Regions from separate parts of the Rarobacter incanus genome, predicted to be linked through region 1. Evidence: riboswitches for the same ligand, from Rfam matches in the RefSeq annotation. Region 1 holds a riboswitch; the other holds the start of a gene.
The links. Region 1 has a riboswitch for cyclic di-AMP ahead of FB389_RS07330 (C40 family peptidase). Riboswitches for the same ligand answer to the same signal wherever they lie in the genome.
Positions count from the first base shown of each region.

Region 2: linked by a shared signal. The riboswitch ahead of FB389_RS04805 (C40 family peptidase) and the one ahead of FB389_RS07330 (C40 family peptidase) in region 1 are both predicted to bind cyclic di-AMP.

Region 1 is NZ_VFNV01000001.1:1,758,288-1,773,193, forward strand. It holds gene FB389_RS07265 (pyrimidine dimer DNA glycosylase/endonuclease V) at 1-150, opposite strand, end outside; gene FB389_RS07270 (hypothetical protein) at 417-680, shown strand; gene FB389_RS07275 (MTH1187 family thiamine-binding protein) at 922-1,224, shown strand; gene FB389_RS10500 (hypothetical protein) at 1,409-1,594, shown strand; gene FB389_RS10505 (hypothetical protein) at 1,699-1,896, shown strand; partial or broken gene FB389_RS07295 (transposase) at 2,267-2,416, opposite strand; gene FB389_RS07300 (hypothetical protein) at 2,498-2,890, shown strand; gene FB389_RS07305 (family 49 glycosyl hydrolase) at 3,149-6,037, opposite strand; gene FB389_RS07310 (ABC transporter ATP-binding protein) at 6,220-7,164, shown strand; gene FB389_RS07315 (ABC transporter permease) at 7,161-8,036, shown strand; gene FB389_RS07320 (ABC transporter permease) at 8,039-8,863, shown strand; gene FB389_RS07325 (MFS transporter) at 8,912-10,168, opposite strand; gene FB389_RS07330 (C40 family peptidase) at 10,265-11,083, opposite strand; cyclic di-AMP (ydaO/yuaA leader) riboswitch at 11,086-11,222, opposite strand; gene FB389_RS07335 (ABC transporter substrate-binding protein) at 11,757-13,052, shown strand; gene FB389_RS07340 (GNAT family N-acetyltransferase) at 14,194-14,688, opposite strand; gene FB389_RS07345 (ABC transporter ATP-binding protein) at 14,757-14,906, opposite strand, start outside.
Region 2 is NZ_VFNV01000001.1:1,122,824-1,137,729, reverse strand. It holds gene FB389_RS04850 (sensor histidine kinase) at 1-1,014, opposite strand, end outside; gene FB389_RS04845 (response regulator transcription factor) at 1,038-1,760, opposite strand; gene FB389_RS04840 (NYN domain-containing protein) at 1,876-2,481, opposite strand; gene FB389_RS04835 (cold-shock protein) at 2,615-2,998, shown strand; gene FB389_RS04830 (DUF3027 domain-containing protein) at 2,995-4,137, shown strand; gene FB389_RS04825 (hypothetical protein) at 4,513-5,355, shown strand; gene FB389_RS04820 (DUF2530 domain-containing protein) at 5,538-5,807, opposite strand; gene serC (phosphoserine transaminase) at 5,808-6,926, opposite strand; gene FB389_RS04810 (iron-dependent transcriptional repressor DtxR) at 7,057-7,758, shown strand; cyclic di-AMP (ydaO/yuaA leader) riboswitch at 7,892-8,055, shown strand; gene FB389_RS04805 (C40 family peptidase) at 8,053-8,970, shown strand; gene FB389_RS04800 (universal stress protein) at 9,103-10,065, shown strand; gene FB389_RS04795 (OsmC family protein) at 10,153-10,590, opposite strand; tRNA gene FB389_RS04790 (tRNA-Arg) at 10,731-10,803, shown strand; gene FB389_RS04785 (hypothetical protein) at 11,188-14,906, shown strand, end outside.

The sequences.
Region 1 (14,906 bases):
GGGCTGCTCGCGGAAGCGGAGCAACTGCGGGTGGCGCGTGTATCCGCGCGTGCGGCCTGTCAGGACCGCCTGCGCCAGCAACGCTTCGCGCCAGCAAGCGAGCAAGCCCTGCCGGTCAAGCAGTGCAGGATCGAGACTCCAGACTCGCAAGTGGGGGCTCCTTCATTCCAGGCGCACGGGAAGCGGGCGCCCGCGAGAGAGAACTTACAGCATGGCAGCCCTTCCGGGCGTGAGCGAGCTGCCTGGCCCTTTCGCGCGTGAGCGCCAGGGCGAACGGGAACCTCGCGAACCCGGTGCATCCCGCAACCGATTGGGATTGCTCGAGCAACGGCGCTAGGGTACGAGGGCTTCATCGATGAGGGCACCGGGAATTCCTCGGGCGGCTCGATAGGAACCAGGCGGGGACGAACGGAACCATGTACGCAATCGCATTCGTTGCAAGTTTGGTCGCCGCGGCATGGCTTGGCTTCGAAGTGCGAGCGTGGAACTCCGACCGCTCCAAGCGGCCGGTGCGGATGGTTGCCGCCGCCATCGCGCTCTTCGTTGCTTCGAGCGTCGCGGGTGCAGACAACGCAGGGGTGTCGCTCGCCATGCGGGCACTTGGCCTGGGGGCCATGTTCGCGGCGGTCGCCGGGGGCTGGGTGGTGCGCGGACTGATCGCGGGCCGTTCAGATTCATGATCATTTATCGACGAGGCCATCCCTTCCCGGCGCACCTTGCCGTAAAGGCGCACGCCAAAAATGAAGCTGTGACGATGGGTGGGTAACTCATAGCCCGACGCTAACCGCATGCTCTGACATCGCGCGGCAGTGGGGGATCCACGTCCCGATATGGCCAGGTGAGATGCCAAGCGTGTGGGGCTGGGGGGAGTGGCCGGGTGTGTGGGGCCCGGCAGATCTGGGGTAGTGAAACAATGGGCGCATGATTGTGGCATTTTCAGTCGCGCCCATGGGCGCGGGGGATTCCGTCGCCGAAGCGGTGGCCGCGGCCGTGCGCGTCGTGCGGGAATCGGGCCTTGCGAATCGCACGTCCTCGATGTTCACCGAGATAGAGGGCGAATGGGACGAAGTGATGGACGTTGTCAAGCGAGCGACTGCGGCGGTCGGCGCCTATGGTCCGCGGGTATCGCTTGTTTTGAAGGCCGACATTCGCCCCGGTCACGTGGGCGAAATCCAGGGCAAGGTGGAACGTGTGGAGCGTGCGCTCGCGGCGGCCGCCGACTAGCTTTCTGCGCCACCCGCGGCGGCCGCGTAAGGACAATTGCGGGCTTGCCGATGCCCGGCCGGGTAACGCGGATCGCGGGCTCGCCGGGGTCTGGCCTTTAACTCACATCCCGCATATATTCTTAGGTAGAGAAACCGAACTTTGTCTGCGAACGGTCACAAGGTCGTGTCTGTTCGATCCGTTTATGACCGTAGGAGACGAAAAGCTGGGAGTGAGAGGGTTTCGTGTGTTGTCGCGCCCGACCATCCGCAATGCCCTGGCCGTCTTGGCGACTTTGTCGCTCGTGATAGTTGCAGGAGTCGGCGGGCCCGCGCCGGTGGCAAGCGCCGCCGCTGCCTCATCGGTGGATACCGCAGCATCGCCACCCTAACCGCAGTCACGGCGCAGGGCACGACCGCGATCGCCACTCAGAGTGTTGCAGATGTCCGCACGGCGGATTCAGACACGTTGAAGACCTGGTGGCACGAAAACGGCGTGAAGAACGCTTTCGACAAAACCCTGGTCAACGACACAACGATTCGAATCAAGGTTCCGTTCGCGGAAACGGGCTACCGATTCTCCGTCGAATTCTCACCGGAGGTATACGGCGTCACGCAGAAATCACTGTGGCTCAGTGACCAGGACTTGCAGGCCGACGGCGTCGCAGAGAGTGCCGAACCACAAGACTCATGATGATCTTCGCGGAGCCACTCATCACGCGCGACAGCGACGAAGGCGAGTACAACAGGCTTGTGCCCGGCGCCAACTCCGGCTCCATCAAGTATGTCACCCCGGGAAACATTGAAGACCTCGACTCCATCGGCGACGCCGATGTCCTCGACTTTGGCTCGGGAACGTATGACATGGGTGCCAAGCATCGCGCGCTCCTCAATAAAAGGGTCAGCTGGGTCTACTTGGCCCCGGCGCCTACGTCAAGGAGCTGCGGTTCGCCTCCGCCGGGGGAACCCAGCAGTTCCTGGAGCTCGATGGCGTGACGGTTGCGAACCCGTCGTATCACTCGTTCGTCGTCTACGGCGACAGCGGTGTCGCCGGTGAACAGGGTCTGCTGTTGGACCCGTCGGCGGCACTCATCGAGTCCCTCCGGGGCCAAGCGCACCACATGGAACGGATTCATGACCGTGACCGCGGTGGGCAGTTCCTCAGCTGCGGCGGTCTTGAACCCGGCAAAGCCGTCCACCCCGACGACCTCGACACCTACCGATTCACCGACAGGCCACAGCGCCAACACCCACCCCTGCACCCTCAACCGGGAAGAGCTCGATTAGGAGAAAAAATGAAGTCCCACGAGATTGCACTCAGTTCGGTTGCACTCGGCAGGCTGCTGGTCACGGTCGCTGGATGTGGGACCGAACCGGAGGGATCGAATGCCAGCGCAGGATTCCCGCATACTGGTTCACTCGCAGAGGATTATCCGTTCGCTTCACTCGACGGCAAGTTGAGCATTGAAGCAAGCGAAAGTGGTTACTACCCCCGGCTCGTGTCTGAGCACAGGATCAGCTACCTCCTCGTCCTGCCACCAAATGCCGAAGTCGGTGCAAATACGGTCAAAATTGGTGATAGGACTTTGACCGTCGGTGATATCTCAGTCGGTGGTGGGGAGATGGCCACGGATGTTGATGGTGCCGGGTGCAGCTCACAGTCCCCGGCGTGGCTCGTCGCGCCATAGCCTAGATCTGACCAGTACCGCCGATGGCACCCCCTTGTGTGGGCGGCATCGGTCTTTGTTCGGTCCATCTAGTGGTCCAACCCCCAACGAAACCCGCCTGGACGCGAGGTCGCACGAAGAGCTCGGCCGCGGGACTGTCGGCCAGCACCTCGACGTGGATCGTGTCGTGATCGGGTGCCGCTTCGTTGATGACGATCCATGGTGCCGCAAGTGCGGTGCCGGGGGCACGGGACACTGTGACCCACCGCAGGTGCGCAGCTAGCTAATCCGGGCGCGCTTGCTCGCCGCCTTCAGCAAATACCGCTTTGCCTTACCGGACGGCTTGAAGGTGGCCTGCACCCGCATGCCCTTGGTGACGGACCCGGGAAGCTTCACCGTGATCTTGCCGCGTTGCTTTGCTCTGACCTTCACGCGCACGACCGTGCGGCCCACGCGCACCACCAAGCGGCCGGTTGGCTTGCCGGTGGCGGCGGTCGTGACTGCGACCCGTAACCGTATTTTGCCGCCGGTCCTCTTCGCCTTCTTGCGAACGACCACCTTCACCTTGGCCTTCGCCGCTGTCTTTTTCACCGACGAGGCCCGCGCCAACGCAAACCCGCTCTTGCGCGCGGTGACCTTCACCCAGATCTGCTTTCCGACGTCGGCCGTGCGGATCTTGTAGCGCGCACCGGTAGCGCCGCTGGCGGCGGCGTTGCCCACATACCACTGGTATGTCGCTGTCACGCCCGACTGCGACCAGGCGCCGGAGGTCGCCGATACGTTCGCTCCGACTCTAAAGGTGCCCTGGAGCCGTGGGGCGGAGGTGGCGACCATGACGCGCGAAGAGCCGTCGCCGGGGTTGGCTGTGCCGCCACCATCGCCGGGGTTGGCTGTGCCGCCACCATCGCCGGGGTTGGTTGTGCCGCCGTCGCCACCATCGCCACCATCGCCGGGGTTGGTTGTGCCGCCGTCGCCACCATCGCCACCATCGCCGGGGTTGGTTGTGCCGCCGTCGCCACCATCGCCACCATCGCCGGGCGCGGGGCACTCCAATCCGTCCTTGTTCGCCCCGGCTTCCTCGCAGGGAAAGTCCACGCCCCCAACCGCACTCGACGCGAAGGGCTGATCCGGCGCCGAAGCCGATCTGACGATCTCCCACGTGCCCCACGGGAACCACCCGGACACCCGCCCCAGCTTCGAGTCGTGCCAGTTGTCCGCGGCGAAGCTCACGTAGGTATTGCCGACGGTGAAGTCCTGGATGCTAACCCCGATCGAATTCTGCCCGATTGCCACCTGCGCGCCGCCGCTGTCGGCGTCGTAGTCGGCGTACAGCTGGTTGTCCAGGTTGGTTGCGCTATCGGCGGGAACCGCCCACCCGTCCACATGCAGGCCTTTGACAACGAAGTTGTAGGTATTCGCAAGTGCGTAGATCCGGAAGGCGCAACCGGTGGCGCCCTCGACGTAGGTGTCTTCGATGCGGATATCGCGAATGGTCGCACCGGTCGAAGCTCGATCGTTGCGGCCGTCAAAATCCCAGTGGCGCGATGAATTCAGCACACAGGTATTAATCGTGTCCCACTGCAACTGGTTGTGTATCACGTATGTGCGCGAGATCTCGACATTCGAGACGTTCCGCGGGACCCATCCCCACTGGATTACGGGCCCGTTGGGCCCCTTCCACACCACCGTGTTATCGATCGTGACGTTCGAATGATAGATCTTGAGGGCATCGTCGTTCGCTTGCAGGAACGAATTCTTCATCGTTGATCCCGCATACAGTTCCAGGCCGTCCGTCTGCCAGTACCACGCGCCGACCTGGTGATAGTTGCGAACCCGCATGGTGAAGGAATCGTAGTCCCCATAGACGACAAATGAATGGTACGAGGGCTCCGCGATGGTCACGCCCTGCAAATCCAGGGTCTGCGCAACTCCCTGCGCCGAGTCGAAGCGCAGCGGTTTGACGCAGTCCGCATGGCAGTTGTCGTACTTCGCCGGGTCCCGGCGCGTGTAGCCATCGTTGCGGGTATCCGCTTCGTAGACGTATTGCTCCCCGGAAAGCACCCCGAACCCGGTCACCTTGTAGTTCGTGATGGATGCATTCGCGGAAAAATCGAAGGCGCCTTTGACGTATGCCCCCGGCGCCAGGTAGACCCAGCGCACGCGCGGGTTCAATTGGGCACGATAGGCGGCACCCATCGAATAGGTGCCCGGTTCGAAGTAGATGATGTCGGCGTCGACGGTATCTAAATTGGTCACGGAACCCTGGGCAGGACGGTAGATCGTGCCATCCGCGTCAGTTGGTACGGTTCCGGAATCCTGCTGCGCATCCGGTTCGGCAAACACCATCATCGCGTTCCTCGGTTCGACCATGGCCGCCACGGATGCATCGATGGCGGTGGAGGCGGCCTCGTTCATATAATCGCGGTTGGGCCCGGAAACCTGCGTCAGCTCGGGTGAGAACTCGACGGAGAATCTGTACCCGTCGGGGGAATACGGGATCTTGATGCGAACGGTGTGATCGTTCACCAGGAAGCGGGTGAACCCGAGCTGGCGCGGCTTGATCTGCACCTGATCAATCGAGCTAACGGTGGCGCCCGTATCCAACGCGACGTCTATCCACACGTCGCGCGAAAACTCGAACGTGGTCCAGCTCATCGTTTGGTGACCGTCTTCTACGCCTTGTTCGGCGGCGATCGCCTCGGCATCCTCCCACGCGTTTTCGGCACCGTCGTTCTGGTAGCCGTCCGTCGCGGTGCCGTACCCGGGCTTGCCCTTGCCGGAACGCGGGATCGTCAAGTACGTGAACGAATCGAACCACTCGTCCTGCGCATCGTCCGTGGCGACCTGCACCGTGTAGAACGGTGACTGGCGCACTGCACCGTCGGCGACGGGCGTATCGGAATTCTTCTCGCCGTTGGCGTGCCACCAGGTGACCAGCCCCTCCGATTGGGAAGTGGCGGGGGTCGATTCCCGGGCCGCGGTCGATGCTTGGAGATTGCGGTTCGTCGCCGCCGATTGCGTGGTCGTAGCCGATGCGGCCGGGCCGGCAGAGGTCGCCGCGCTCGGGGTTGGCGCGGCGAGCGGTGGCACCAATGCAAGTGGGATGGCCAGGACTAGGGCCGCGGCGAAAGGCAGGCCCTTGCGGAGGATTGTGCTGCGAAGGTGCATCCGGGCGTCATCCTTGACTAATTGAGGCGGTGAGGGTCGTAATCGTCTTCGATTCACGAGCGTATGTGACATTCTAGCGGCTAAATGGCCCGGCTGTCTGGGGATTTGTGACCGTAGGGGCCGTTGTTTTGTGCGGCGGAAAATAATTCGCTTCAGCGCGCCGCGGTTCCTACACTGATCGAGTGAATTCAATCAGCACCGTCCGCCCCGCGGTAATCCGCGCCGAGGGCCTGGTCAAGACCTACGGCGACAAGCGCGCGGTCGACGGCCTATCGTTCGTGGTCCCGGCCGGCGAATGCTTCGGGCTGCTAGGCCCCAATGGTGCGGGTAAATCGACGACCATGCGCATGATCGGCGCGGTGAGCTCCAGAACGGCCGGCGAACTGGAGATCGTCGGGTTGGACCCCAACAAATACGGGCCCGAAATCCGTTCGCAATTGGGCGTGGTTCCCCAGGCCGATAACCTCGACACCGAACTGCGCGTGCGCGACAACCTTATGGTCTACGGCCGCTACTTCGGCCTGGACCGCAAACTCGTCGCCCGCCGCGCGGACGAACTGCTGCAATTCGCGCAACTATCCGATCGCCAAACCGCGCGGATAGACGACCTATCGGGCGGGATGAAGCGGCGCCTGACGATCGCCCGGGCCCTGATCAATGACCCGCAGATGTTACTGCTTGACGAGCCAACCACCGGCTTGGACCCCCAGGCTCGCCACATCCTGTGGGACCGCCTATTCCAGCTCAAGGAGCAAGGCATCACCCTCATCTTGACCACCCATTACATGGATGAAGCCGAGCAGCTTTGCGATCGCCTCATCGTTGTCGACCACGGCAGGATCATGGCCGAAGGCACCCCCGCGGACCTGATCCGCGCCCACTCGTCCAGGGAAGTCGTCGAACTGCGCTTCGGTACCGACCGCAACCGCCTGGCAGCGCAACAGCTTTCGGACGTGGGGGACAGGCAGGAACTGTTGCCCGATCGGGTCCTGATATACGCTGCGGACGGCGAAGCCGCGCTGCGGCAGGTCACCGCGCGCGGGCTGGAGCCGATCACCTCGCTGGTGCGCCGCAGTTCCCTAGAAGACGTCTTCTTGCGCCTCACCGGGCGGAGCCTGATCGAATGAGGGCGGACGTTGGGGGAGGGGCGGCCTCGTCGATCAATAAGGCATTGACCGCGGACCAGATGCGCGCACGCGCCCTGGCGGGGGCCCGCAAACCCCGCGCATACGGCACTTGGTACGTTGCCTGCGGCCGGTTCGCGAACATGCGGGCGTACCTCCAGACCATCGTGTGGACGGCTATCGGGACGCCGGTTCTTTACCTCTTCGCCATGGGTATCGGGCTGGGATCGCTGGTCTCCCGCGGGACCGGCACCATCGACGGCGTCCGCTACGTGCAGTTCGTCGCGCCCGCACTCATCGTCGCGGCGGCGGTGCAGGTGGCGAGCGAGGAAATGACGTACCCGGTGATGCTCGGATTCAAGTGGAATCCGACCTTCTTCGCGACCAACGCCGCCCCCATACAACCCGCGCAGATCATCAACGGGCTGATCGTCTCGGTGATCGGGCGGCTGGCGTTCGCCTCCGCCATCTATTACGCGTGCGCGGTGGCGTTCGGCGCCCACGGCTCCGGATGGGGATGGCTGGCGATACCGATTGCGGTATTGGCAGCGTTAGCGTTCACGACTCCGGTCATGGCCTACGTCGCAACCCTGGAGCAAGACAGCGGCCAGATCGCGATGATAATGCGATTCGTGGTCATGCCGCTGACTCTCTTCTCGGGCACCTTCTTTGACCTTGCATCGATGCCGATCTACCTGCAACCGATCGGCTGGCTCTCCCCGATCTGGCACGGTGCGCAACTGGCCCGGGCCGCCTCGTACGGGCTGGGGGAACCGGCCTGGGTCACCGCCATCCGCGTTGCCTACCTCATCGCGTTGACCGCGGGCGGCTGGATCGCGGGGCAACGGATCGCGGCTAGGAGGCTGAACCGATGACGATGACGCAGGTGGCAGTGGCAACGCATCGGCGCCGGTTTGGCATCGATGGGGCGCTGTACTCCGCAAACGCGCGTGCGGTCCTGTGGCGCGGGTGGCGAGCCGCATCGCATGCGAACCTTGCGGTGATGATCTCAGGTTTCTTCGAGCCGGTGTTCTACCTACTTTCGTTCGGGGTCGGGTTGGGTGGGTTGATCGGCTCGGTGGCGGGTGATGACGGACGAGTTCTCCCCTACGCCGCATACATCGCCCCCGCCCTGCTCGCCACATCCGCGATGAATGGCGCCATCTACGATTCGACCTGGAACGTGTTCTTCAAGCTCAATCAGTCGAAGCTGTACGACGGGATGCTGGCGACCCGTCTCGGTCCGCTAGATGTTGCCCTGGGGGAGATTGGGGTGGCCCTGATCCGCGGCGCTGTTTACGCTGCGGGCTTCATGGTTGTGATGACCGCGCTGGGCCTGACGCTTTCGTGGTGGGCGCTCGCGGCGCTGCCCGCCACGGTGCTGATTGCGTTCGGGTTCGCCTCGTTGGGCATGGCGGTCACCAGTTACATGAAGACGTTCCAGCAGATGGACTGGATCAACTTCGTGCTCCTGCCGATGTTCCTCCTGTCGGCGACGTTCTACCCGCTGAGCGTCTACCCGTCCGCGGTGCAGGTATTCATTCAGGCCATGCCGCTGTGGCATGCGGTGGAACTGGTGCGATCGCTCACAACGGGGAACGTCGGCTGGTCGCTGCTGTGGCACGTCGCATACTTCGCGGTGATGTCGGTGGTGGGGATTCGTTTCACGACGGTGCGCCTGCGCGCGCTATTCCTGCGCTAGCTTGTTTCTGCTTGTTCCTGCGGTAGGTGCGCCCGCCGCGGGCGGCACCTACTTGAAGGCGCGGATCCGGTAAACCGTAAGTCCAACCAGCAGGCATGCCGCGGAACCGAGCAGGAACCACAGGGTGTATCCGCCGATCCCCATGGCGGTTCCCGCCGCCAGAATTCCCGGCCCGAAGGCGGGCGCTAGGATCTGCGGCAGGACGGCGGCGACGTTGAGGACGCCAAGGTCCTTGGCGGATTCCTCCGGATTAGGCAGCACCTGGCTGCCCAATGCTAGATCCACGGCGAAGTAGATGCCGACGCCCAGCCCGAGCGTGCCCTGGGCGACAACGACCACGGCGACGCTCGGTGCTGCCGCCATGCCCGCCAATCCCGCCGCCATGATGACCCCGGCGAGCAGTAGGAACGGTCGCCTCTTGCCGAACCGGTCCGACAGGGCACCCGCTATTGGGCTTGCGATGATCATCGCGATGGCCGCCGCGATATTGGATATGAGCATCGTGCGAGCGACACCCGATTCGTCCAAGTGCAGCGAGTTTTCCAGAAAATACGGGACATAGGCGGCGATGCCGTAATACCCGAACATTGCGAGGAAGCGCGTTGCCCACATCCACGCGAAGTCGGGCGACTTGCGGGGGTTGAACACGAAGCTGCCGGCAAAGTCCTTGATGCTGAATGTCCCCGCAGGCGCGGTCCGTCGCGGCCGATCGTTGAGGCGAGTGGCGAACCAGCCCGTGAGTCCAACCGCGACGATGCCGGGGACGATGAAGCGCCACGGGTCCGCGGCGATGAGGTTGACAATGAGCGTCCCGCCAAGAATGGCGAGCGGGCTGGTCATGCCGACCATCCCCGTCACCTTGCCGCGGCTGGCACCGGGAACCTGGTCGGCAAGAGTCGCATTCGTGGCTGCCAGGCCCGCGTTGACGGCGAATTGGGTGCATCCCCACGCCACCGCAAGCACTACGGGCGACGTGGTCGTACCGCATACCGCGAGGGCGGCGAGTGCCGCAATCGCGCCGCCAAGGATCCAAGGCCGTCGGCGGCCGTAGTGCGACATGGTTCGGTCCGAGAGGCGCCCCACCAGCGGGCTGGCGACCAGGGCGGCGAAGGCTCCCACCGAGAGGATGGCCGAGAGCGTGGACGTTGCCTGGTCGGCGGGCACGATGTGCTTGACCTTGAAGGACAACGCCACCATTGATGGCGTGAATACCGCGAGATACAGCCCGAAACTCGATGCGAAGTAGCCGCGCGCGTAGCGCCCCAGTGAAAGCGGCGTGAGGGACTGGGGGGCCTCGTCGATCATTGCGGTTCCTTACGATGGGCGTTTATCAAAGACTAAAGCCGCCCCAGGGCCACAAAGTGGGCCCAAGGGCGGCCGCCGGTCACAATCCGCGAAGGATTAGATGACGCGGATGAATGTCGGGTTCTTCTGATACATGGTGCGCACGTGAATCGACTTGCCCGGACGCGGCGAATCGATGATCTTGTTTCCGCCCAGGTAGATTGCGACGTGGCCGGGAGTCCAAATGATGTCGCCCGCCTTCGCCTTGGCGCGGCTGATTTTCTTACCCGCGGTGCGCTGCGCCGACGACGTGCGCGGCAGGGAGACCTTGACTGAATGGCTGAAGACGTACTTCGTGAAGCCCGCGCAATCGAAGCCCTTGGGCGTCGTGCCGCCGTAGCGGTAGGGCGTGCCGATGTGCTTCTTGGCCGCGGCGACGATCGCCTGGCGTTCGGTGAGCACCTTCACCGTGACGCGCTTCTTGGCGGAACGGTAGCCGTTTGCCGCACCGCGCGCGTTGGGGGTGACCCGAACGGTGAGCTTGGTCTTTCCCGAGCGCAGGTTCTTTGGGAGGCGCACGCGAGTGCGCGTTGACTTCACCTTGGCCCGGGCAATGGTCTTGCCCCGAGCGATCACGGCGATGGTGAAGCCGCGGGCAGCTTTGCGGGTCTTGACGGTGAGAACGATCCTGTCGGACTTGCGTGCGCCATTGATCTGGGTCTTTGCGGACTTCTTGACGGTGAAGGGGATCGCCTTGGTGGCCTTTGCGGTCGGGGCCGCGGGCGTTGCGGTCGGGGTCGCGGTCGCCGCTTGCGCGGCAGTCGTGGCCACAATGGGAGTTGCTAGTGCCGTAGCGAATGCAACGGCGAGAGCCAGGCGGCGCGGCGCGCGGCTGTTGCGGCGCGCTTGGGCGCGCCCGTGGACGGATGTCGTCACAGGTAACCTCTCGTCGCCTACGAAGTTAGCTGTCGGGTTCGGGCTCAAGGTCTGCCCGGCCGATTTCTCGGCTTCACCCCTGACGCGGCACGTGCCGCGTCGTTGGGTCCCCCGTCGCCGCCATGGGTTCTATGGACTCGTTGCCGGTGGCGGCGCTAGGCGCTGGCAGCGAGGTCTGGAACAAGTCCAGAGCAAACCCCATTACGGTAGGTGTTCGCACTTGGAATGACCAGAATTTGGGTCGAATCGGCGTAAATTCGGGTTACGCCCGACGCAAAGAACTGTTCAAACATGCAGGTCAAGGCGCTAATGTGACGCCTGTCACAGTGGCGGTGGGGTGTCTGGAATGTGCGCATCCGCTTCGCGGCGGCCCGCGGCCTGGCGGCACTTCCGCACCGGCGAGAACCCCACTGTGTCGCGCGCGTAACGTGGGCGACAGAAATGAGACGACTCTTTCACCGATCTGAAACGAAGAGCAACGGAACCTGAAATCCGCGACCAATAGCGTGCTAGGTGTCGATAACAAGACGAAGTGCGACCGCTGGGCCCCGTCGGGACCAGCGCGGGCGCAGCGTCCACACTTCGCCTTGTTGTTGATACTTCGTTCGAACGCCGCATGGGTGTTTGAGCCGCCCGATCCTCGGGCAACTTCATTCGAAGCCTCGGAGGAATAATGAGTACTAGCAAACTAAAGCTCTCGACCGGAATCGCGGTCGTCACGGCTGCGGCACTGATCATGGCCGGATGCGGGTCTTCCGGTAGCTCTTCATCGACGTCCGCCTCCACACAGACGTCCGCCGCCGCCAGCGGCGACCCGCTCGTTGTCGGCACGTTGCTTCCCGTCACCGGAACGCTTGCGTTCCTGGGCCCGCCTGAGGTCGCGGGCGTCGGCCTTGCCGTCGACGACATCAACGCGGCCGGCGGTGTCAACGGCCAGGACGCGTCCGTCGTGGCAGCCGACTCAGGCGACTCGACGGACCTCAACGTCTCGACCCAGGGCGCGACGGAGCTCATCAGCAAGAAGGCGAACGTGGTCATTGGCGCGGCGTCCTCGTCCGTGTCTTTGAACGTTGTCAACCAGATCACAGAGGCCGGAATCATGATGATTTCACCGGCCAACACCTCGACCACCTTGTCCGGCTACTCGCCGCTCTACTCGCGCACGGCGCCGCCGGACACCGTCCAGGGTGCCGCCCTCGGGTCCGCGGTCCTTGACGCCGGGCACACCAAGGTTGCCATGCTGGTCCAGAACGAGGACTACGGAACCGGTCTGCGCGACAACGTGCAGAAGGCCGTCGAGGCTGGCGGCGGCGAGGTTGTCTACGGCGGAACAGGCGACGGGCAGGAATTCCCTCCCGGCGAGTCGAACTTCGCGTCCTACGTGACCGAGCTGCTGGCGACCAAGCCCGACACCATCGTCATCATCGCATTCGAAGAGACGGTCGCGATCGTGCAGGCCCTGCTTGCGGCCGGTTGGGACACCTCGAACCTGTTCATGTGCGACGGTAACACCGCCGACTACTCCTCCAACTTCGACAAGGGCACCCTGAAGGGTGCGCTCGGTACCATCCCCGGCGCTCAGGCGTCCGACGACTTCCGCACGAAGCTGTCCGAGTGGTACAAGGCGAAGGAAGGTTCCGAGCTGACCGACTTCTCATACGGTCCCGAGTCGTACGACGCGACCGTGCTGGCGGCACTGGCCGCAGTGCGCGGCAAGGCGAACGATGGCAAGACCATCGCCGACAACCTGCGCGCCGTATCTGGCTCCGAAGAAGGATCGGTTGAGGTCACATCATTCGCGGATGGCGTCAAGGCGCTGGCCGAGGGCAAGGAAATCCACTACAAGGGCGTTTCGGGCATCGGCCCGCTGAACGACAAGATGGACCCGTCCTCCGCATACATCGGCGTCTACAAGTTCGACGAGGACAACAAGCCCGTATTCGACCACGCGGTCGAGGGCAAGATCTGATAGACCAGGAGCCATAGTCTCCTACGGTTGGATCGGCGGGGGCCGCTGCTTTCGGGCAGCGGCCCCCGCTTTTGCGTTGTTCGGTGCTAGCGCCGCCGCCCGGCTTTCGTTCGGTCTTCGCCCGGCTTCCGCCCGTCGAGTGCGGTGTTTTGACTAAAACGGGCGCGCTCGGCGCGTGTGGGGGTGCATGTACTCGTCGAGTGCGGGGTTTTGGTCCGAGTGCGGTGGTTTGTGCAGGGGTTGTGACTGAAAGGGGCGCGGTCGGCGTCTGCGGGGGTGCGCGAACTCGCCGAGCGCGGGGTTTCGGTTCGAGCGCACCCGTTTAGTTCGAGTGCGCGGGGTTTCCCGCGGGGGCGAGTGGCTGAAAGGGGCGCGGTCGGCGTTTGCGGGAGTGCGCGGGGACGCCGAGCGCTGGGCTTTGGTCCGAGTGCGCCCGTTTAGTTCGAGTGCGCGGGGTTTCCCGCGGGGGCGAGTGGCTGAAAGGGGCGCGGTCGGCGCGCGCGGGGGCGCGCGGGGACGCCGAGTGCGGGGCTTTGGTTCGAGTGCGGTGGTTTGTGCAGGGGTTTTGACTGGAAGGGGCGCGGTCGGCGCTTGCGGGGGTGCGCGGGGTCGTCGAGTGCGGGGTTTTGGTTCGAGTGCGGTGGTTTGTGCAGGGGTTTTGACTGGAAGGGGCGCGCTCGGCGCTTGCGGGGGTGCGCGGGGACGTCGAGTGCGGGGTTTTGGTTCGAGTGCGCGGGCGGCTCGACCCGCGAAGGTTGCTGTTCTTGGCCGGCCCTGACTGAAAGGGGCGCGGTCGGCGCGCGCGGGGGCGCGCGGGGACGTCGAGTGCGGGGTTTTGGTTCGAGTGCGGTGGTTTGTGCAGGGGTTTTGACTGGAAGGGGCGCGGTCGGCGCGCGCGGGGGTGCGCGGGGTCGTCGAGTGCGGGGTTTTGGTTCGAGTGCGCGGGGTTTCCCGCGGGGGCGAGTGACTGAAAGGGGCGTGGTCGGCGCGCGCGGGGGTGCGCATACTCGTCGAGTGCGGGGTTTTGGTTCGAGTGCGCGGGGTTTCCCGCGGGGGCGAGTGACTGAAAGGGGCGCGGTCGGCGCGCGCGGGGGTGCGCGGGGTCGTCGAGTGCGGGGTTTTGGTCCGCGTGCGGTGCGGGCTAGCTCAACGGCCGGTACATCACGTGCAGCGGGACAAGCCCGGCCGCCGGGTGCTCGAACGCGCGCGGAATCGTTGCGACAATGACGAAGCCCAAGGAGCGCCACAGCGCCAGCGCACGGTGGTTCGTAGAAACCACGGCATTGAACTGCATTCCGGTATACCCGTCCGCGCGGCACTGCCGCAGCACCGCCAGCCCCAGAGTGCGCCCAATGCCGCGCCCCGAAAACATCGGTGAAACCGCGAAGCCGGCGTTCGCCACCATGGAACCTTGCGCGAACTGGTTGGGGTGGAACTCGGCCGTACCGAGCACGGTTTCGTCCTCATCGACAGCGACAAGCACTCGGCCGCCGGCCTTATCCAACCACCAATCAAGAACCTCGGTGCGCGACGCGTCGCGCGGGAAGCAATAGGTTTCGCCGGCGCGGATGGCGGGCTCCAGGGCACCCCAGATTCCCGATTCATCGGCCACGATCGCTTCGCGAATGAATACCAACGCTGTCTCCTTAGTGCGCGGCCCGCCAGCGGCACCGCCGAATCTGCCCCAGGCGGTCGCCGCGCCGCCTACTTCAGGCGGCGTCGCGACTTGCTTTCGTTTTCGACATCGGTTGCCAGGGTGCCCAGATACAAGCCGATGACCTTCGGATCGTTCAACAGCTCGCGCCCCGGCCCGACGTGTGCGTCTTTGCCCTGGTCAAGGACGTATCCGCGGTC
Region 2 (14,906 bases), 640 kb from region 1:
GTTGAGCGAATGGCCGAGCGACCCCACCTCAGTGCTCTGCGGCATCGCCGGCACGCGCGCCGATAGGTCCCCCTCCGCGATTCGCGCGGCGGTGGCCTCGATGCGCCGCAGCGGCTTGAGGGAGGTGCGCACCGCAAAGTACCCGAATACCGCCCCGGCCAGCGCGATTGCCATCGTGGTCAGCACAAAGGCCACGCGGACCTGGTTCCCCGTGCGAACCGCGTAGGTGAGGGGCAGTGCGACGTACGCCATATCCGCTGTGTGGGCGTCGGAAATTCCCTGCAAAGGAATGCCAACCACGCGCCAGGTGGGCGTCGATAGCGTTGGCTTTGTGCCGCCCGGAGGCGTGATTCCCCGCGTCGTGAACGCGGTGGTCAGGCCCGTTGTCGAAATCGGCGCACCGTCCAGTGAGGGGATGCCGTTGGCAGCGACGTTGCTCTTGGCGCACAGGTACTGCGACTGGGCGGTCGATGGTTGCGTCCCGATGACCAGCGCGAAGCAGTAGTCGGTAGGCAGCGGATTGGTGCCGGTGGCGGCCTCCAGTGATGCCACCTCGCCGCGGTTGTACAGGCTGGTGGCGTTGTCGAAGAGCCGCTCGTCGATCTGGCGCTGCAGCAGTCGTTCGATTTGCATCGTCGAAAACGTTCCGACGGCACCGATGCCGCACACCAGCAGCAGTGTGATAACCGAGACGAGGCGAATGCGCAGCGGTACGCGCGCCCAGGCGCGGCGCAGCGTCGTGACGGTCGAACCGGCGGTTGCGCCACCCCGTTCCGGGGCATCGTTGGCCGATGCGTCGCCCGCGCGTCCGGGTCCCTGCGGGGTCGCTGCGCCGCCGGGTAGTTCACCTGCTGCGCCGGCGCCGGGGGGCGCCGCCTCGTTGTGCGGTGCCTGCGGCTGGAAGCGCGCCAGGCCGTCGCTCGCCTCTGCGGGCGCGGCGGGTGGGGCAGGCTGGGTCGCGGGCGTTGCCGCCGCGTTCTCGCGGGGTTTGCCTGGGGTGCCGGGGAAATCCACGTCGGTGTGCCGATCCGGGCCGCTCAGCGGCTGACCGGTTGGCGCATCAGGTATCCGACACCGCGCTTGGTGTGGATGAGCGGCTCGACCTCCTTGCCGTCCTCCGTCTTGACGTGGTCGATTTTGCGCCGCAAGTAGGAAATGTACGACTCGACGATGTTAGCGTCGCCGCCCCAATCGTAGTCCCACACGTGGTCGAGGATCTGGGCCTTGGATAGGACGCGACCAGCATTGAGCATGAGATATCGCAGCAGCTTGAATTCGGTGGGCGACAGCTCAATCATCTGCCCGGCGCGGGTCACCTCGTGCGAATCCTCGTCCATCGCCAGGTCGGCAAACCGCAAAATGGCGTCGTCCTCCGGGGCCTCGGGGCTGGTGCGTCGCAACACCGCGCGAATCCGGGCGACGACCTCTTCCAGGCTGAACGGCTTGGTGACGTAGTCGTCGCCGCCGACAGTCAGGCCGTTGATCTTGTCCTGCGTGTCGTCGCGAGCGGTCAGGAAGAGCACCGGCGTATGCACGCCCTTTTCCCGCAGTCGGCGGGTGACGGTAAAGCCATCGATGTCAGGCAGCATGACGTCCAGCACGACCAGATCGGGTTGCAGATCTGTCACCAATTGGAGGGCTGAACTGCCGTCCGCCGCTCCGTGCACCTCGAAACCGGCGAAGCGGAGCGAGGTGATGAGCAGTTCGCGAATGTTGGGTTCATCGTCGACGACTACGAGTTTTGCTTCGGGGCTTGCCATATACACAGCATCTAACTGCCCCCTGATAATTACCTGGGAGGTGGTTGGGTGTTCGTTGTCAATTTGTAGGATGCGCGATCGAAGCGTGCTGTGGCGCCAATCCCGGCCCGGCGGGCTAGATGAACATGGTCGGGTCGAACTCGTCGAGCGGGATGATGCGAACGCGCGGCAGCTGCGTGGTGAACGCGCCCACTACGTGCTCGAGGTCGTAAACCGTGACGCCGCGTTCCGAGAGGGCTGCCAGTTGGGAGGACACGAACTCACGGAACGCGATGACGCCCACGCGGTGGCCGCGGTCGAGTAGCGCGTCGAGTTGCGGCAGGAAGTCGCCGTCGTGGCTGGCCAAGAGCACATCCGCGGGCCGTCCAACCAACACGTCGAGGGTTCGTTGGATACCGATGTCAACGACCTTTTCGGTGGCGTCGCCGGCCAGCGGCACGGGACGGTAGTCCATCGCCAGCAACGCCTGCACGAAGTTGAGCGGCATCTGCCCGGAACTCGCGTTGAGGAAGAAGAGGTTTGTTGCCGGCTGTTCCCACAACTCGGCGGCGAATTCCGCGACGCGATCCCAGCGGGGTCGCTCGTCCGGGTTTGGCCTGCGCCCCAACACGCTCATGCCTAAGGTCGCGTCGATGTTCTCGCCGTCAACAATCAGATAAGTTTTACGTTCATTAAAATCGTTCACGATATGAGCGTACCCGGAGTCCAGGAGACAAGCCATTACGGGGTTTGCGGCGTGTAGACTGGTGCGTTCACTGATCGGCCATGGTGGCATGATCAGGTTGGGCACCTACACTATGAGTTGGGTGCCCGTGGCAATCCTGACAGTTTCGTTTCTATGAGTGAGGTCCTCCGTGCCTACCGGCAAAGTCAAGTTCTTCGATGCTGACCGCGGCTTTGGGTTCATTGAATCCGAAGACGGATCGCGAGTGTTCTTGCACGCCAACGCGTTGCCCGATGGGGTTACGTCACTCAAAAAGGGTGCACGCGTAGAGTTTTCCGTCGCGGACGGGCGCAAGGGTCCGCAGGCGCTGACGGTGACCCTGCTTTCGCCCGCACCGAGTGCTACCAAGGCGCACCGCAAGTCCCCCGATGACATGGCGGTGATCATCGAAGACGTCATCAAGATGCTCGACGAGGTCGGTGCACGTCTGCGCAAGGGGCGCTACCCCGAGGGTGCGCAGGCGGAGCGCACGGCAGCGGTTCTGCGCCGAGTCGCCGATGAGATCGAGGGATGACGGCTCCCGTGGCTGCCCGCCGTAAAGCCGCGAAAGACGCGGTGCTCGCCGCGTGCATAGATCTGGCGCGTGAAGCCGCCATGCAAACGGCCGACCGGCCGGGCGATGTGGGGGAGCACGTTTCGTTTGCCATGGTCGGCGAGCGCTTGGCCGTCCACAATTTTGCGTGCACGCTGCCGGGCTACCTCGGGTGGCACTGGGCGACGGTGGTTGCGCGGGCGCCGCGATCCCGGACCGCAACGATCTGCGAGGTGACGCTGCTCCCGGGCGACGGCGCCTTGCTCGCACCCTCGTGGCTGCCGTGGGCGGACCGGCTGCGCCCGGGCGATATCGGGCCGGGTGATGAGCTTCCCTTCCGCCCGGACGATCCGCGGTTGGAACCCGGCTACAAGCGAAGCGGCAATCCCGACATCGACGAGGTCGCGGTAGAGGAACTGGCCCTGGAGCGGACCCGCATTCTGAGCCGCGATGGGCGCGACGAAGCGGCGGCGCGCTGGTACGCGTCAGATCGCGGGCCCGCGACCGCGGTCGCCATTCACGCCAGCGCCCCGTGCAACGCGTGCGGCTTCTGGGTTCCTCTGCAGGGTGCGCTCGGCCAGGTTTTTGGTGTTTGCGCCAATGAATGGTCCTCCGACGACGGACGGGTGGTCTCGCTCGACCACGGGTGCGGGGCTCATTCGGAGACGGATACCCCGCAGGTACCGTCGCTGTGGGCGGACCCGTCGCCGCTCATTGATGAGTTGACGATCGACATTGAAGAAGCAGTAGGAACCGAGTCCGCCGAGGGCGGTGATAGTGATCCAGAACACAAAAATGTGGACGGCGATAAACCTATCGATTCAGTGTCTGGCGCGGTGTCGAAGCGCGCCAAGAATGCGCGAGGCAAGGCCGTTCGCGGGAAGTCGGGGCGTGGGGGCCTGGACGCCTCTGGTGCAGGCGCGACTGTAACGTCGCCTGCTGCCGATAAGGCGGCGGGCGCCGATGATGTGTCTGGCACCGATGACGCGGTGGGCACGGATGGCGCTGCGGGGGCCGATGATTCGGTGGTAGCCGATGACGCGGTGGGCACGGATGGTGCTGCGGGGGCCGAAACGTCGCCGCCGACCGGTGAGAGCGCGGACAATCCGCGCGATCTGTAGGTTTACCGAAGCCGAGGAGCCCGTTTTCGTGGCCAAGCCCCGCTCACATTCGTGAACGGGGCTTTCAAGTGTCCGGCAACACTCATAGGAAATGCATGGGATGAATTCGCGTGTCCCGGCGTGCGATACGCGGGTTTTGTGCGTAGGCTGACAAAAAGGACGATCGTTCGTTACCGGACATAAGTTCGCCGACCACGGTAATAATGGTCGTGAAACGCTGTTTGCGGGCGAAAAGCTCTCGACGTTACCGGGTGAAAATACCTTGATGAGTTCTTTTGTAAGGGAATTCCCAGTTGAATTAGATACGATGTGTCTAACACAAGTGGTATCCCGGGTTTCCCGGAACCTAATCCGAATGTAAAGGGAGGGTAAGAGATGCAGACGAATACGCGAGGTAACTCCGTTGCACGTCGGCGTCGCATGTCCGCGGCCGAGGTTCGTTCAGCAATGATCGACGCCGGGCGCCGCAGCATCTGGAACGCGGGTCTGACACTGGACCTAAACGACTCGCACTTCGACGATCTCATTCGCAGCGCGTCGGTTCCAAGGTCGTCGGTCTTTCGCATCTGGCAGACGAAGGCTGACTACCTGGTCGATCTGTACGAAACGCTGGGCGGGCCGCAGGGTGGCGCGCGCGGAAGCCTGTTCGCCGAGCAAATTCTCAAGGACGAGGTCTTCGCCCACGTTGAGGACGTAGCCGGGGAATTTGCGGGCAAGCTGGACACCCCGCAGGGACGCCGGTCGCTGGTTGAGGAGGTCGTGCGCCGCGGCGTCAAGGCCAGCTTCGATGCTTACACGGCGCCGTCGGAGTGGCAGACCTACGCGCAGATGATGATCTCGGCACCGGTGTTGACCGACCTGCCGGACGGCGCGCGCATCGCGGACACGCAGGTGCAGACCGAGCGCAACGATGTCATCGCGCGGCTCGCCGACCGCTACCGCGTGGTTTTCAACGACGTGCTGAACCTGCACCCGCGCGACGAGGAATTGCGTTACGAATACTTCGTGATCGCCGGCATGAGCCTGATCGAGGGCTTCGCGACCCGCGAGGTCCTGGCGAAGGCGGCCAGCGCGGATGCGGACCACGCAGTGCCGTCGCTGCATGATCTGTCGACCGCCACGGTCAAGCGCGTCGACCGCGACGGAGTCGAGCGCGAGTGGCTTCCGGTCGCTCTCGCCTACCTGGCGGTACTCGACACCTTCTTCGAGACGCGGTAGTAATCGTCGCGAACGTCACGAAGGCGGGGCGGCACTGGTTCTAAAGCCGGGTGCCGCCCCGCCTTCGTTCGTGCGGCCAGGGGCCTACTGGGAGGCGGGCCGGCCCGCCGTCGCGGTTCGCCGCGGCGGCCTGCGAGGGTGCACTAAAGCGTCCCCTGAGCGATTGCGATACCGCCGGCGTGTTACTTGCGCCGGCCGGCCAGGACCCAGCCGATCGAACACAGGCCGACTACCACGCCCGACACCGCGGTCGTCAAGCAAGAAAGAAAGCTATCCCCGCTCATGGTGCCGCGGGTCAGTACGACGATGGCCGCGACCGCCCAGGCCAGCGTTCCGGTGATCAAGAATGGCAGCAGGTTGCGGCGGCGTGCGGGCAGCGCCGTCCGGGACCGTGCCGGTGCGGGCGGCGCGGACGAACCGGCGTCTTGGGGTCGGGGGTCGCTGGAGGGCATCTAGCTCAGTCTCTCTGCGACGTACGCGATGCATTCGGTGAGGCGGCGCACGTCGTCCGGGTCGACGGCGGGGAACATCGCCACCCGCAGCTGATTGCGGCCGAGCTTGCGGTAGGGGTCGATGTCCACGATTCCGTTCCCGCGCAGGATTGCCGAGATCGCGCAGGCGGGGACCTCGTCGGAAAAATCGATCGTCCCGACCACGTTCGATCGGTGGGTGGGGTCCTGCACGAAAGGCGTCGTGTAGGGCGTGCTTTCGGCCCAGGCGTAAAGGATGCTCGCCGATTCGGCGGTGCGCCGCGTCGCCCAATCCAGCCCGCCGCGGTCGTTGAGCCAGGCCACCTGGTCGGCCAGCAGCACGAGCGACGCGATGGCCGGAGTATTCAGCGTCTGGTTGGACCGCGAATTGTCCAGGGCCGTCTTGAGCGAGAGGAACTGCGGGATCCAGCGGCCCGAGGCCGCGATCTCCTCGATGCGTTCGATGGCCGCAGGCGATACTGCCGCGAGCCACAGGCCGCCATCGGAGCCGAAGTTCTTTTGGGGCGCGAAGTAGTAGACGTCCGTGTTGGCTATGTCTATCGGCAACCCGCCGGCGGCCGAGGTCCCGTCAACGACGACGAGCGCGTCGGATCCGCCCAAACGGGTCACGGGGGCGGCCGCTCCGGTGGAAGTTTCGTTGTGGGGCCACGCGTAGACGTCCGCGCGCGGATCCGCGGCGGGCAGGGCCACCCAACCCGCCGGGCCGTCGGTAACCAGCGAATCGGCAAGGAAGGGAGCGGCCGACGTTGCCGCGGCGAATTTCGAGCCGAACTCTCCAAAAACTCCGTGCGCCGCGCGCTCGCGCACGAGGCTGAACGTGGCCGCGTCCCAGAAAGCCGTTGAGCCGCCGTTGCCCAGGATGATTTCGTAGCCGGCCGGCAGGTGGAAGAAATCCGCAAGTCCGCCGCGGATCGCGCCGACCAAGTCCTTCACGGGCGCCTTGCGGTGGGACGTGCCCAGCAGCGTGAGCCCGGCGGCGGCGAGCGCGTTCACCTGGTCCTGGCGCACCTTCGATGGCCCGGAACCGAATCGGCCGTCAAGGGGAAGGATCGAGGAGGGGATAGTTAGTTCAGCAGCCACAGGCACAACAATAGTGCGAAACGGTCGCGCATATGACCACTTGCCGTCCGTTGTCACGATATCTGGGCGTGCGCGCCGACCGGTCGCGATAGGCTAGTACGAGTGTTGGAGCAAGGAGCAGGAGGCCCCGATGAGTGACCTCATCGACACGACCGAGATGTACCTCAAGACCATCTACGAGCTGACGGAAGAGGGGATTGTCCCCTTGCGTGCGCGTATCGCGGAGCGCCTGGGGCATTCGGGTCCCACCGTCTCGCAGACCGTGTCCCGCATGGAACGTGACGGCTTGGTCGTCGTCGCGGGAGACAGACACCTCGAGCTGACCCCGCTGGGAATCGAAACGGCGACGCGGGTGATGCGCAAGCATCGGCTCGCCGAGCGGCTGCTCACAGACGTCATTGGCCTTGACTGGCCCCACGTGCACGAAGAGGCGTGCCGGTGGGAGCACGTGATGAGCGAATTGGTTGAGCGCCGCCTGGTCGAACTGCTAGAGCACCCCCACTTTGACCCCTACGGAAACCCGATTCCCGGGCTGGAAGAAATCGGTGAGGAGAAAACGCGGGAGCTGTTCAGGGATGGCGTGATCCCGCTCGACGAAGCGCTGCGATCGGTGGCCGATGGGGAGGCCGTCGTCAGGACGGTGAAGCGCATCGGCGAACCGTTGCAGCCGGATGTGGAACTGCTAGCCCAATTCGAGGGCGTGGGAGTGATTCCCGGGAATGCGATCGAGATCACTCGATCCAAGGATCGGTACGTCATGGGCGGGGTCGGAAGCGACTCGGTGGTGGATCTTGCCGCCGAACTTGCTAAACACGTGTTCGTTGCGGAGTAGCGCCGGGCGGGTCGGCACCCACCAAAGGTTAAATCTTCGTGACCTGACCGTGACATTCACCTTGAGGTGAGCTAACCTAAAGGGGCTTGGGCCGTACGGCGCCAAGCGACCCAAGCGGAACGCCAAACCCAGCCGCCGCTTGGAGCCTCATGCGAGAATCATCGGCTGGGACGGGGGAACCAACAGCGATCACGGAAGTGATCTTGGGGTGAAGTGCGGGCCGCGCGATGCGGACCGCGCCGGGCATTCTCCGCCCGAACCCGACAGCTCACCTCGGCGGCTGAGGAGACATTTGTGAGTAACACGCAACGTGGGCGCCACCGTTCTGACGCTCGGCCCGTGACACCGTTGTCGATTGCAACGCAGGTCGCAGGCCAAAAGGCCGCCGCGGTTGGGCGCGGGTCGGCCGTAGTCATCGCTTCATCGGGAATGCTGGTCGGTTCGGTAGTGAGCCCCGCGGGTGCGATCGCGGCGGAGCAAACAACGGCGACCGCCGATGCGCACTCCGTCGCCGCAGAGGCCGGATTGGGTGCCGCCGTTGTCACCCCCGTCACCGTCGCATCGAGCGTGGTGTGGGACGACGACGCCAGCGAGCTCAAGGTCAAGAAGGCGCCCAAGCCGGAAAAGGAAAAAGAGGTTGCGGCCACCGTCACCGCCCGGACGGCAACCGCGACGGCGTCGCGTTCGCAGACGCGGACCGCACTGGATTCCGGCGACGACTCCGCCAGCGACGCGCAGGCGCAGGACGACGAGCCTAGTTCTTCCAAGGACGCCGCCGACGGCGACTCCGCGGCTAAGAAGTCGACCAAGAAGTCGGCGAAGAGCGACTCCGACAGCGATGACGTGAGCGATGTCGTCGATACCTCGGATGCCGCGGAGCGCGGCGCCGCCGTGGTAGAGATAGCGAAGCGTTACGTCGGGGTTCCCTACGTCTACGGCGGGACAACGCCCAGCGGGTTCGATTGTTCAGGCTTCACCTCCTACGTCTACGCGAAGCTGGGCATCTCGCTTCCGCGTAGCTCGGGTGCGCAGCGTTATGCGGGCAAGGTCGTGTCCGCGAAGGACGCTCTGCCGGGTGACATCGTGTGGAGCCCGGGTCACGTCGCGATCTACGTTGGGGGCGGGAAGATCATCGATGCGCCGCGTCCCGGCAAGTCGGTGAACGTTCGCGCTATGTACCAATCGAACCCCGTCTACATTCGCATCTCGTAGTCTGGACAATCCGTCTCGCATGCTCTGCGGCGGCGGCTTTTCCCGTCCCTTGACGCAATCCCGGAGTAGAGTTGACTGACGGGGCCGGTGGGTGGTGGCTCCTCCAGCGACTTCGAAGCGGAGGTTCATGTCATGGTAAAACCAGTTGTCATTGGGGTTGACGGGTCGCGGGCGAGCCGCGTAGCCCTGGCGTGGGCGATCAGGCTCGCCAAGAAGAACGGTGCCAAGGTCATCGCGCTGTGCTCGTACTCTCTGCCGTCCTTCACCGTCGCATCGCTCGACGGGGGATACGCGGCGCTCGACGACGCCGCGATTGCCGCCGGTGCGAAGAAGGTGGCCGAGCAGGCCCGCGAGGAGGCCATCGCGCAAGGAGTCGAGGCGTCGGCGAGCGTGGTGCCGGGTGACGCGGCGGCCGCGCTGATTGAGGCGAGCAAGGAAGCGTCGGCGGTCGTGGTCGGCACGCGCGGTGGATCGGGCATACCCGAACGCCTGCTCGGCACCGTGTCCTCGGCACTGCCCGCGCACTCTCACTGTCCCACCGTCTTGGTTCCGTTGCAGTCGGCCCAGCCCATCGGGGGCGGCCTGGAAGAAAACTCGATAGAGGACACCCATCCGGCCGTTACGCTGCGACCCATAAAGCGCATCGTCGTCGGGGTCGATGGTTCGGTGACCTCGCAGGTCGCGTTGCGGGTCGCCATGAAGGCGGCGAAGGACTGGGGGGCGGAGCTGGTCGTCGTCGGTGGCGTGCCGATCGCTTCGGGATCGGGGATTTTGGCCTGGCTTCCGGCGGCTATCGATCGGCATCAGATCGTCGCGGATGTGCGCGCGGGGATCGAGAAGCTCGTCGCGAAGGCGAAGGCAGAGATCGCCGGGATCGAACCGGAAATTGTGGTGGTTGACGGAACCGGAGCCGAGTTGCTCACGCGTTTCTCGAAGACCGCGGATCTGCTGGTGCTCGGCTCGCGTGGCCGGGGAGGCTTCGCGGGGCTGCTGCTCGGTTCGACGTCGCAGGCGGTTCTGCACCACTCGGCGTGCCCGGTGCTCGTCATCAACAAGCGCACCGATATCGACGACGCGGAACTGGACGCGGTCTAAAGGAAGGGACGAGGTCGCCCGCTCCGCTGCGCGGAGCGGGCGCGCCGCGAAGCGGCCCTCGTCAATGCTTGGGTGGTCCCGAAGAAGTCAGTCCCGCGGGTCCACAACGCGCATGTCAATTGTCGCGCCTGCCTTCACCGTGCGAGCGACCGTGCAAGCCTGCTCTATCGAACGGGTGACGACGGTGATGAGTCGTTCGCGGGCAACGGGGTCCAACGATGAGAGGTCCAGTTCGATGCGCTCGGCAAACCGGGGGTAGCGGTCTTGCGCGGGGTCCTTGTCGCCGCCGACCTCGATCGTCATGGCGGCGTCGTCGCCGAGCCTGCGAGTGACGGCCGATTCCGCGGTGAAGCCCGCGCATGCCGCCAGGGCGACTTTTAGTAGTTCGCCCGGCGTGAAGGTGTCGGGGAACGAGGCGTCGCCGATGGCGACCTCGCCGCCGCGAGAGGATCGGCCAACGAAACGCCGATGCGCGAGGCGGCTGACAGTGACGGGTGGGAACGCGCTGGGATCTGTTTGCGTCATACGAACATTGTGGCACCGTCGGCCCAGGGTAACGCGGGCACGGGGCGCGGGTTCCAGGGGTGGGACGGGCGGCGCGCAGGGTGCGCGATGACCGCGTGGCGGAAAACCGTTACAGTAGTATCTGCACGCGCCCGCGCGCTGCGCCCGTAGCTCAGGGGATAGAGCACCGCTCTCCTAAAGCGGGTGTCGTTGGTTCGAATCCAATCGGGCGCACAAGTAAAAGGCCAGGTCTAAGGCTGTTTGTGTCAAACGGACGGGGTTGCTGTTGGGCCGATAGCCCGCAAAAAGTCCGCAGTTTTTTTCGACGAGGCCAGCGCCGCCGCGCCCGCCGCCCCGGCAATGAGCTGTGATCGACGCCGCTCGCCTTGACGAACCGCGGACAAACAAGGCATGATCGACAACTAGGCGATGCGCACCACATGCCCCCCTGCGTGGTGCGCATCGCCGTTTTTGTGCCCCGCGCCGGGTCCAATTCGACTCCCCGCCCGGTTTTTCTGCACATTCCGGCGTGCCCTGGCCGGATTTGCCTCACTGCTTGGCTAGCGTCAGATCGGGTGCCCCTATCCTTGGGCGCCCTGTCCAACGGGAGGAACCTCAGTGGATCAGGCATCCGGCTCCATGACTGAAGGCTCAAGCGCGCGCCGCGAGGCCCCGGCACAGCCGCGCATCGTGCCCGAAAAGGTGGCGGCGCCGGAACTGGTTCGGCCCCGTTCGGCGAGCGAACTGGTGCGCATCGCGGTGGATCGCTGGCGCGAGGCCCTGGTGCAGATGTCGGGCGGATCACCGCTGCGAGACATCGACCTATTGGACGACGCGAAACTCGATTTGGCCGGGGTGCATCCCTCCGGCGTCGCGCAGCTCTTTACCGGCAGGCCGACTCGCCTCTCGAACATCTTCCGCGACACTGCGACGCTGCCGTCGGCTCGTCGCCACCTGCGCCTGGTCCTGGAGCGGGCCAAAGAACAGTCCGAAAAGTTCGGCATCGCGCCCATGTACCTGGTCATCGGCGTGGCGCACTGGACCGAGCGGCACCCCGCGAAGGCGGACTTCGAGGATCTGAGCGCCTTGATGCGCGTCACAGACACCGCGGGCGCCGCCGACGCCGGGGACGATCGCGAATCGCAACCGGTCGCCGTGCGCGCGCCAGTGCTACTGAGGCCCATTAGCATCAAGCCGCGCGGCAAGGACCAAGCCGATTTCGAGCTGACGCTCGAACCCACAATCGAAATCAACCCGGTGGTGGCGCGCGCCCTGCGCGCCCGCGGCGCGTTGCTGGACCCGCAGTCGCTGGCGCAGGCCACCTTCGATTCCGAGGGCTTCGACCCCGGGGCGGCACTGGACCGCATCGACGCTTTGGGACGCGCCGTCTTCGAGGACTTCACGCTATCCGAGCGGCGCCTGATCGGCACGTTCACGCAACCCGGTCAGGCCTTGGTCGATGACCTGGATGAGTTGGTGGGGTTGGAACACCACGAGCTCATCGCGGCCCTGGCCGGACACGCCCCGAGCCTGGCCTCGTTGGCGGTGGAACTGCCTGCGTTTGACGGTAGGGACGTCGACCCGAACCTGGAACGCGGCGTGGGGGACCTAGATCCCTCCGGGCGCCGGGTGCTGGAAGCGCTCGCAACGGGCGGTCACATCTTTGTGGACGCACCGCTTGGTACCGACACCACGGGACTAGTTGCCGCGGTCGTGGCCGAGGCGTCCGCGATCGGTCGTTCCGTCATGTACGTTCCCGGCCACCGGCGGGCAGCCGCGTCGCTCAAGGTTCGCTTGCACGAACTCGATCTGGAGGAGCTGGTCCTTGACGTGCCGCCGGATCAAAACTGGCGCGCGCGGGTGTCCCAGCGGCTGCTGGGCGCGATGACCCACGACGCCGACCCCGTCGACGTGCAGCGAGTTTCGAAGGTCCGCCGCGAACTGACGACGGTGCGCACCGAACTCACCCGGACCATGGAATCGCTGCATGCGCCGCGACCCGAATGGGGAGTCAGTGCTTACGAGGCGTTGCAGGCGCTGGTGGGGCTATCGAGCGCGACGGATGGACCGCGCACGCGCGTGCGCCTCGACGCGCTCGCGGCGCGGTCGTTGAGCACCGCCGATAGGCAGGAACTGGCGCGACGCATCATTCAGCTGGGCGCCGATGGTGGCCTGTCCGCAGACGCGACGGCTTCGCCCTGGTCCAGCGCGCACTTCGCGGGGCAAAACGACGCCGACCGCGCGCTAGTGCGGGTGGAACGACTGCTGGACGACCTGTTGGTGGCGGTCGGGGACGACATCGCCACGATCACCGAGGAACTGCAAGTGGCCGCCCCGATGACGCTGGGGCAGTGGCGCGAACAAGTGACGGTCCTGATGGATCTGCGCGCCCTGATGAACGACTTTGTCCCCGCCGCCTTCGAGCGTTCGGCGCAAGAACTCATCGCGGCGACCGCAACGAAGGCGTGGCGTTCCGAACAGGGGATATCCATGTCGTGGTCGCAACGGCGCCGCCTCCTCAAACACGCCAACGACCTGGTTCGTCCCGGCACGCATGTGGCGGATCTCCATGCGGAATTGATCAACGTCGAGGAACAGCGCCAGCGCTGGCATCGCGCATTCCCCGATGGCGGCTGGCCGCGTGTTCCCAATGGGATTGCGCGCGCCAACGAACACCTCCAGCTGGCCAGCGAAGACGTTGCCGTCCTAGACGAACTGCTTGGCAGGCGCGGGGCGGACTCGTTCTTCGAATTGGAACTGTCCCAGATGGCGTCGTCGCTTGCCGAATTGCGCATCCCGGTCGACACCCTGCACAAGATTCAGGAGCACGCCGAAGTACTGGAGATGCTGGATCGGTCCGGCGTCAAGGCGCTTGTCGAAGACGTTGCCCGCCGCGGCGTTGCGCTGGATCTGATCGCCGACGAACTCGAATTGGCGTGGTGGACCACCGCCTTCAACGACATATTGGCGAACGACCCGTACCTGTCGCAGATCGATGGCGCGCGCATCGAGACGCTCGCGGCCCGATTCCGGGCGCTCGATGCCGAGCACCTGCGGTTGCTTGTGCCGCCGATCAAGGCGGCGGCCGCGGGGCACATTCACGACGTACTGGGGGAGCACGCGGAGCTGTCCGATGAACTGTTCGCGGAGCTTGTGGACGAACGGCTTGCGTCGATGCGCGATGCGCTGGAGCGATACGGAGACGTGGTCCGCAGGCTGCGGCCGGTACTGATCGCCACCCCAACGCTAGTTCCGCAACTGACCCCGCCCCACCGCACGGTGGATCTGGTCATCATCGATGCGGCCCAGCACCTGAGCGTGGAGACCACGCTGAGCGCGGTGGCGCGGGGCCGCCAGGTCATGGTCGTCGGCGATCGGCGCAGCGCGTCGGGCACCGCCGTGGGGGCCCTGGGGGAGGTACTCACATCGGTGTCGCTTTCCGGGGATTGGGTGCCGCGCGACCCGAACTTGACGCAATTCTTGATTGACCACGGGTACGGCGACGTCCTGCGCCCCATCCCGCTGCCGCAGGCGGAGAAGCTGGTGTCGCTTTGCGTCGTTGATGGTCGCGGCATGCACAACGAGGAGACGGGGCTGGTCGAATCGACCAAGGCCGAGATCGAGAAGGTCATCGAACTTGCAATCGATCAGGCCGTGTCGCGCCCCGATGAGTCGTTGCTCATCGTCACCTCGACCCCGCTGCACGCGGCGCGTATCCGTGCCGAGTTGCTGGCGCAGGTGCGCAGGCACCCGGCGTTGCTGATGTTCTTCGACCCGCGCCGGGCGGAGCCGGTCGTCATCACCGACCTGGTCGGGGCTTCGGGTGTCACCCGCGACGCGGTGATATTCGCGGTCGGGTTCGGGCGCACCCCGCACGGTCGCGTGCTGCACCGATTCGGACCCATGAGCGAACGCGGAGGCGAGGCCCTGCTGCTGTCGATGCTGGGCGACGTGCGCCACCGGCTGTCGATTGTCAGTTCGTTCGGCGCACACGATCTTGATCCGTCGCGGCTCAAGGCCCCCGGCGCGAAACTGCTCGGGGATCTGCTCGAATTTGCGCACGACTACGTCAGCTCCGACCAGGAGGTTGTCGTGGCGGACCAGGCCGAACAACCCAACCAACTCGTCATCGACCTGGCGGCGCGGCTGTGGAATTCGGGGCTGCTGGTGGAAACCGGATACGGCCTGCCCGGCGGCGACAAGATCCCGCTTGCCGTCGCGCACCCCGACTTCCCGGGCGAGTTCTTGGTCGCGGTCCTTACCGACGATGACGCCTACGTTGCCGAACCGAGCGTGCGGGTGCGTGACCGCCAGCGGGCGGCGCGGCTGGAGCGGCT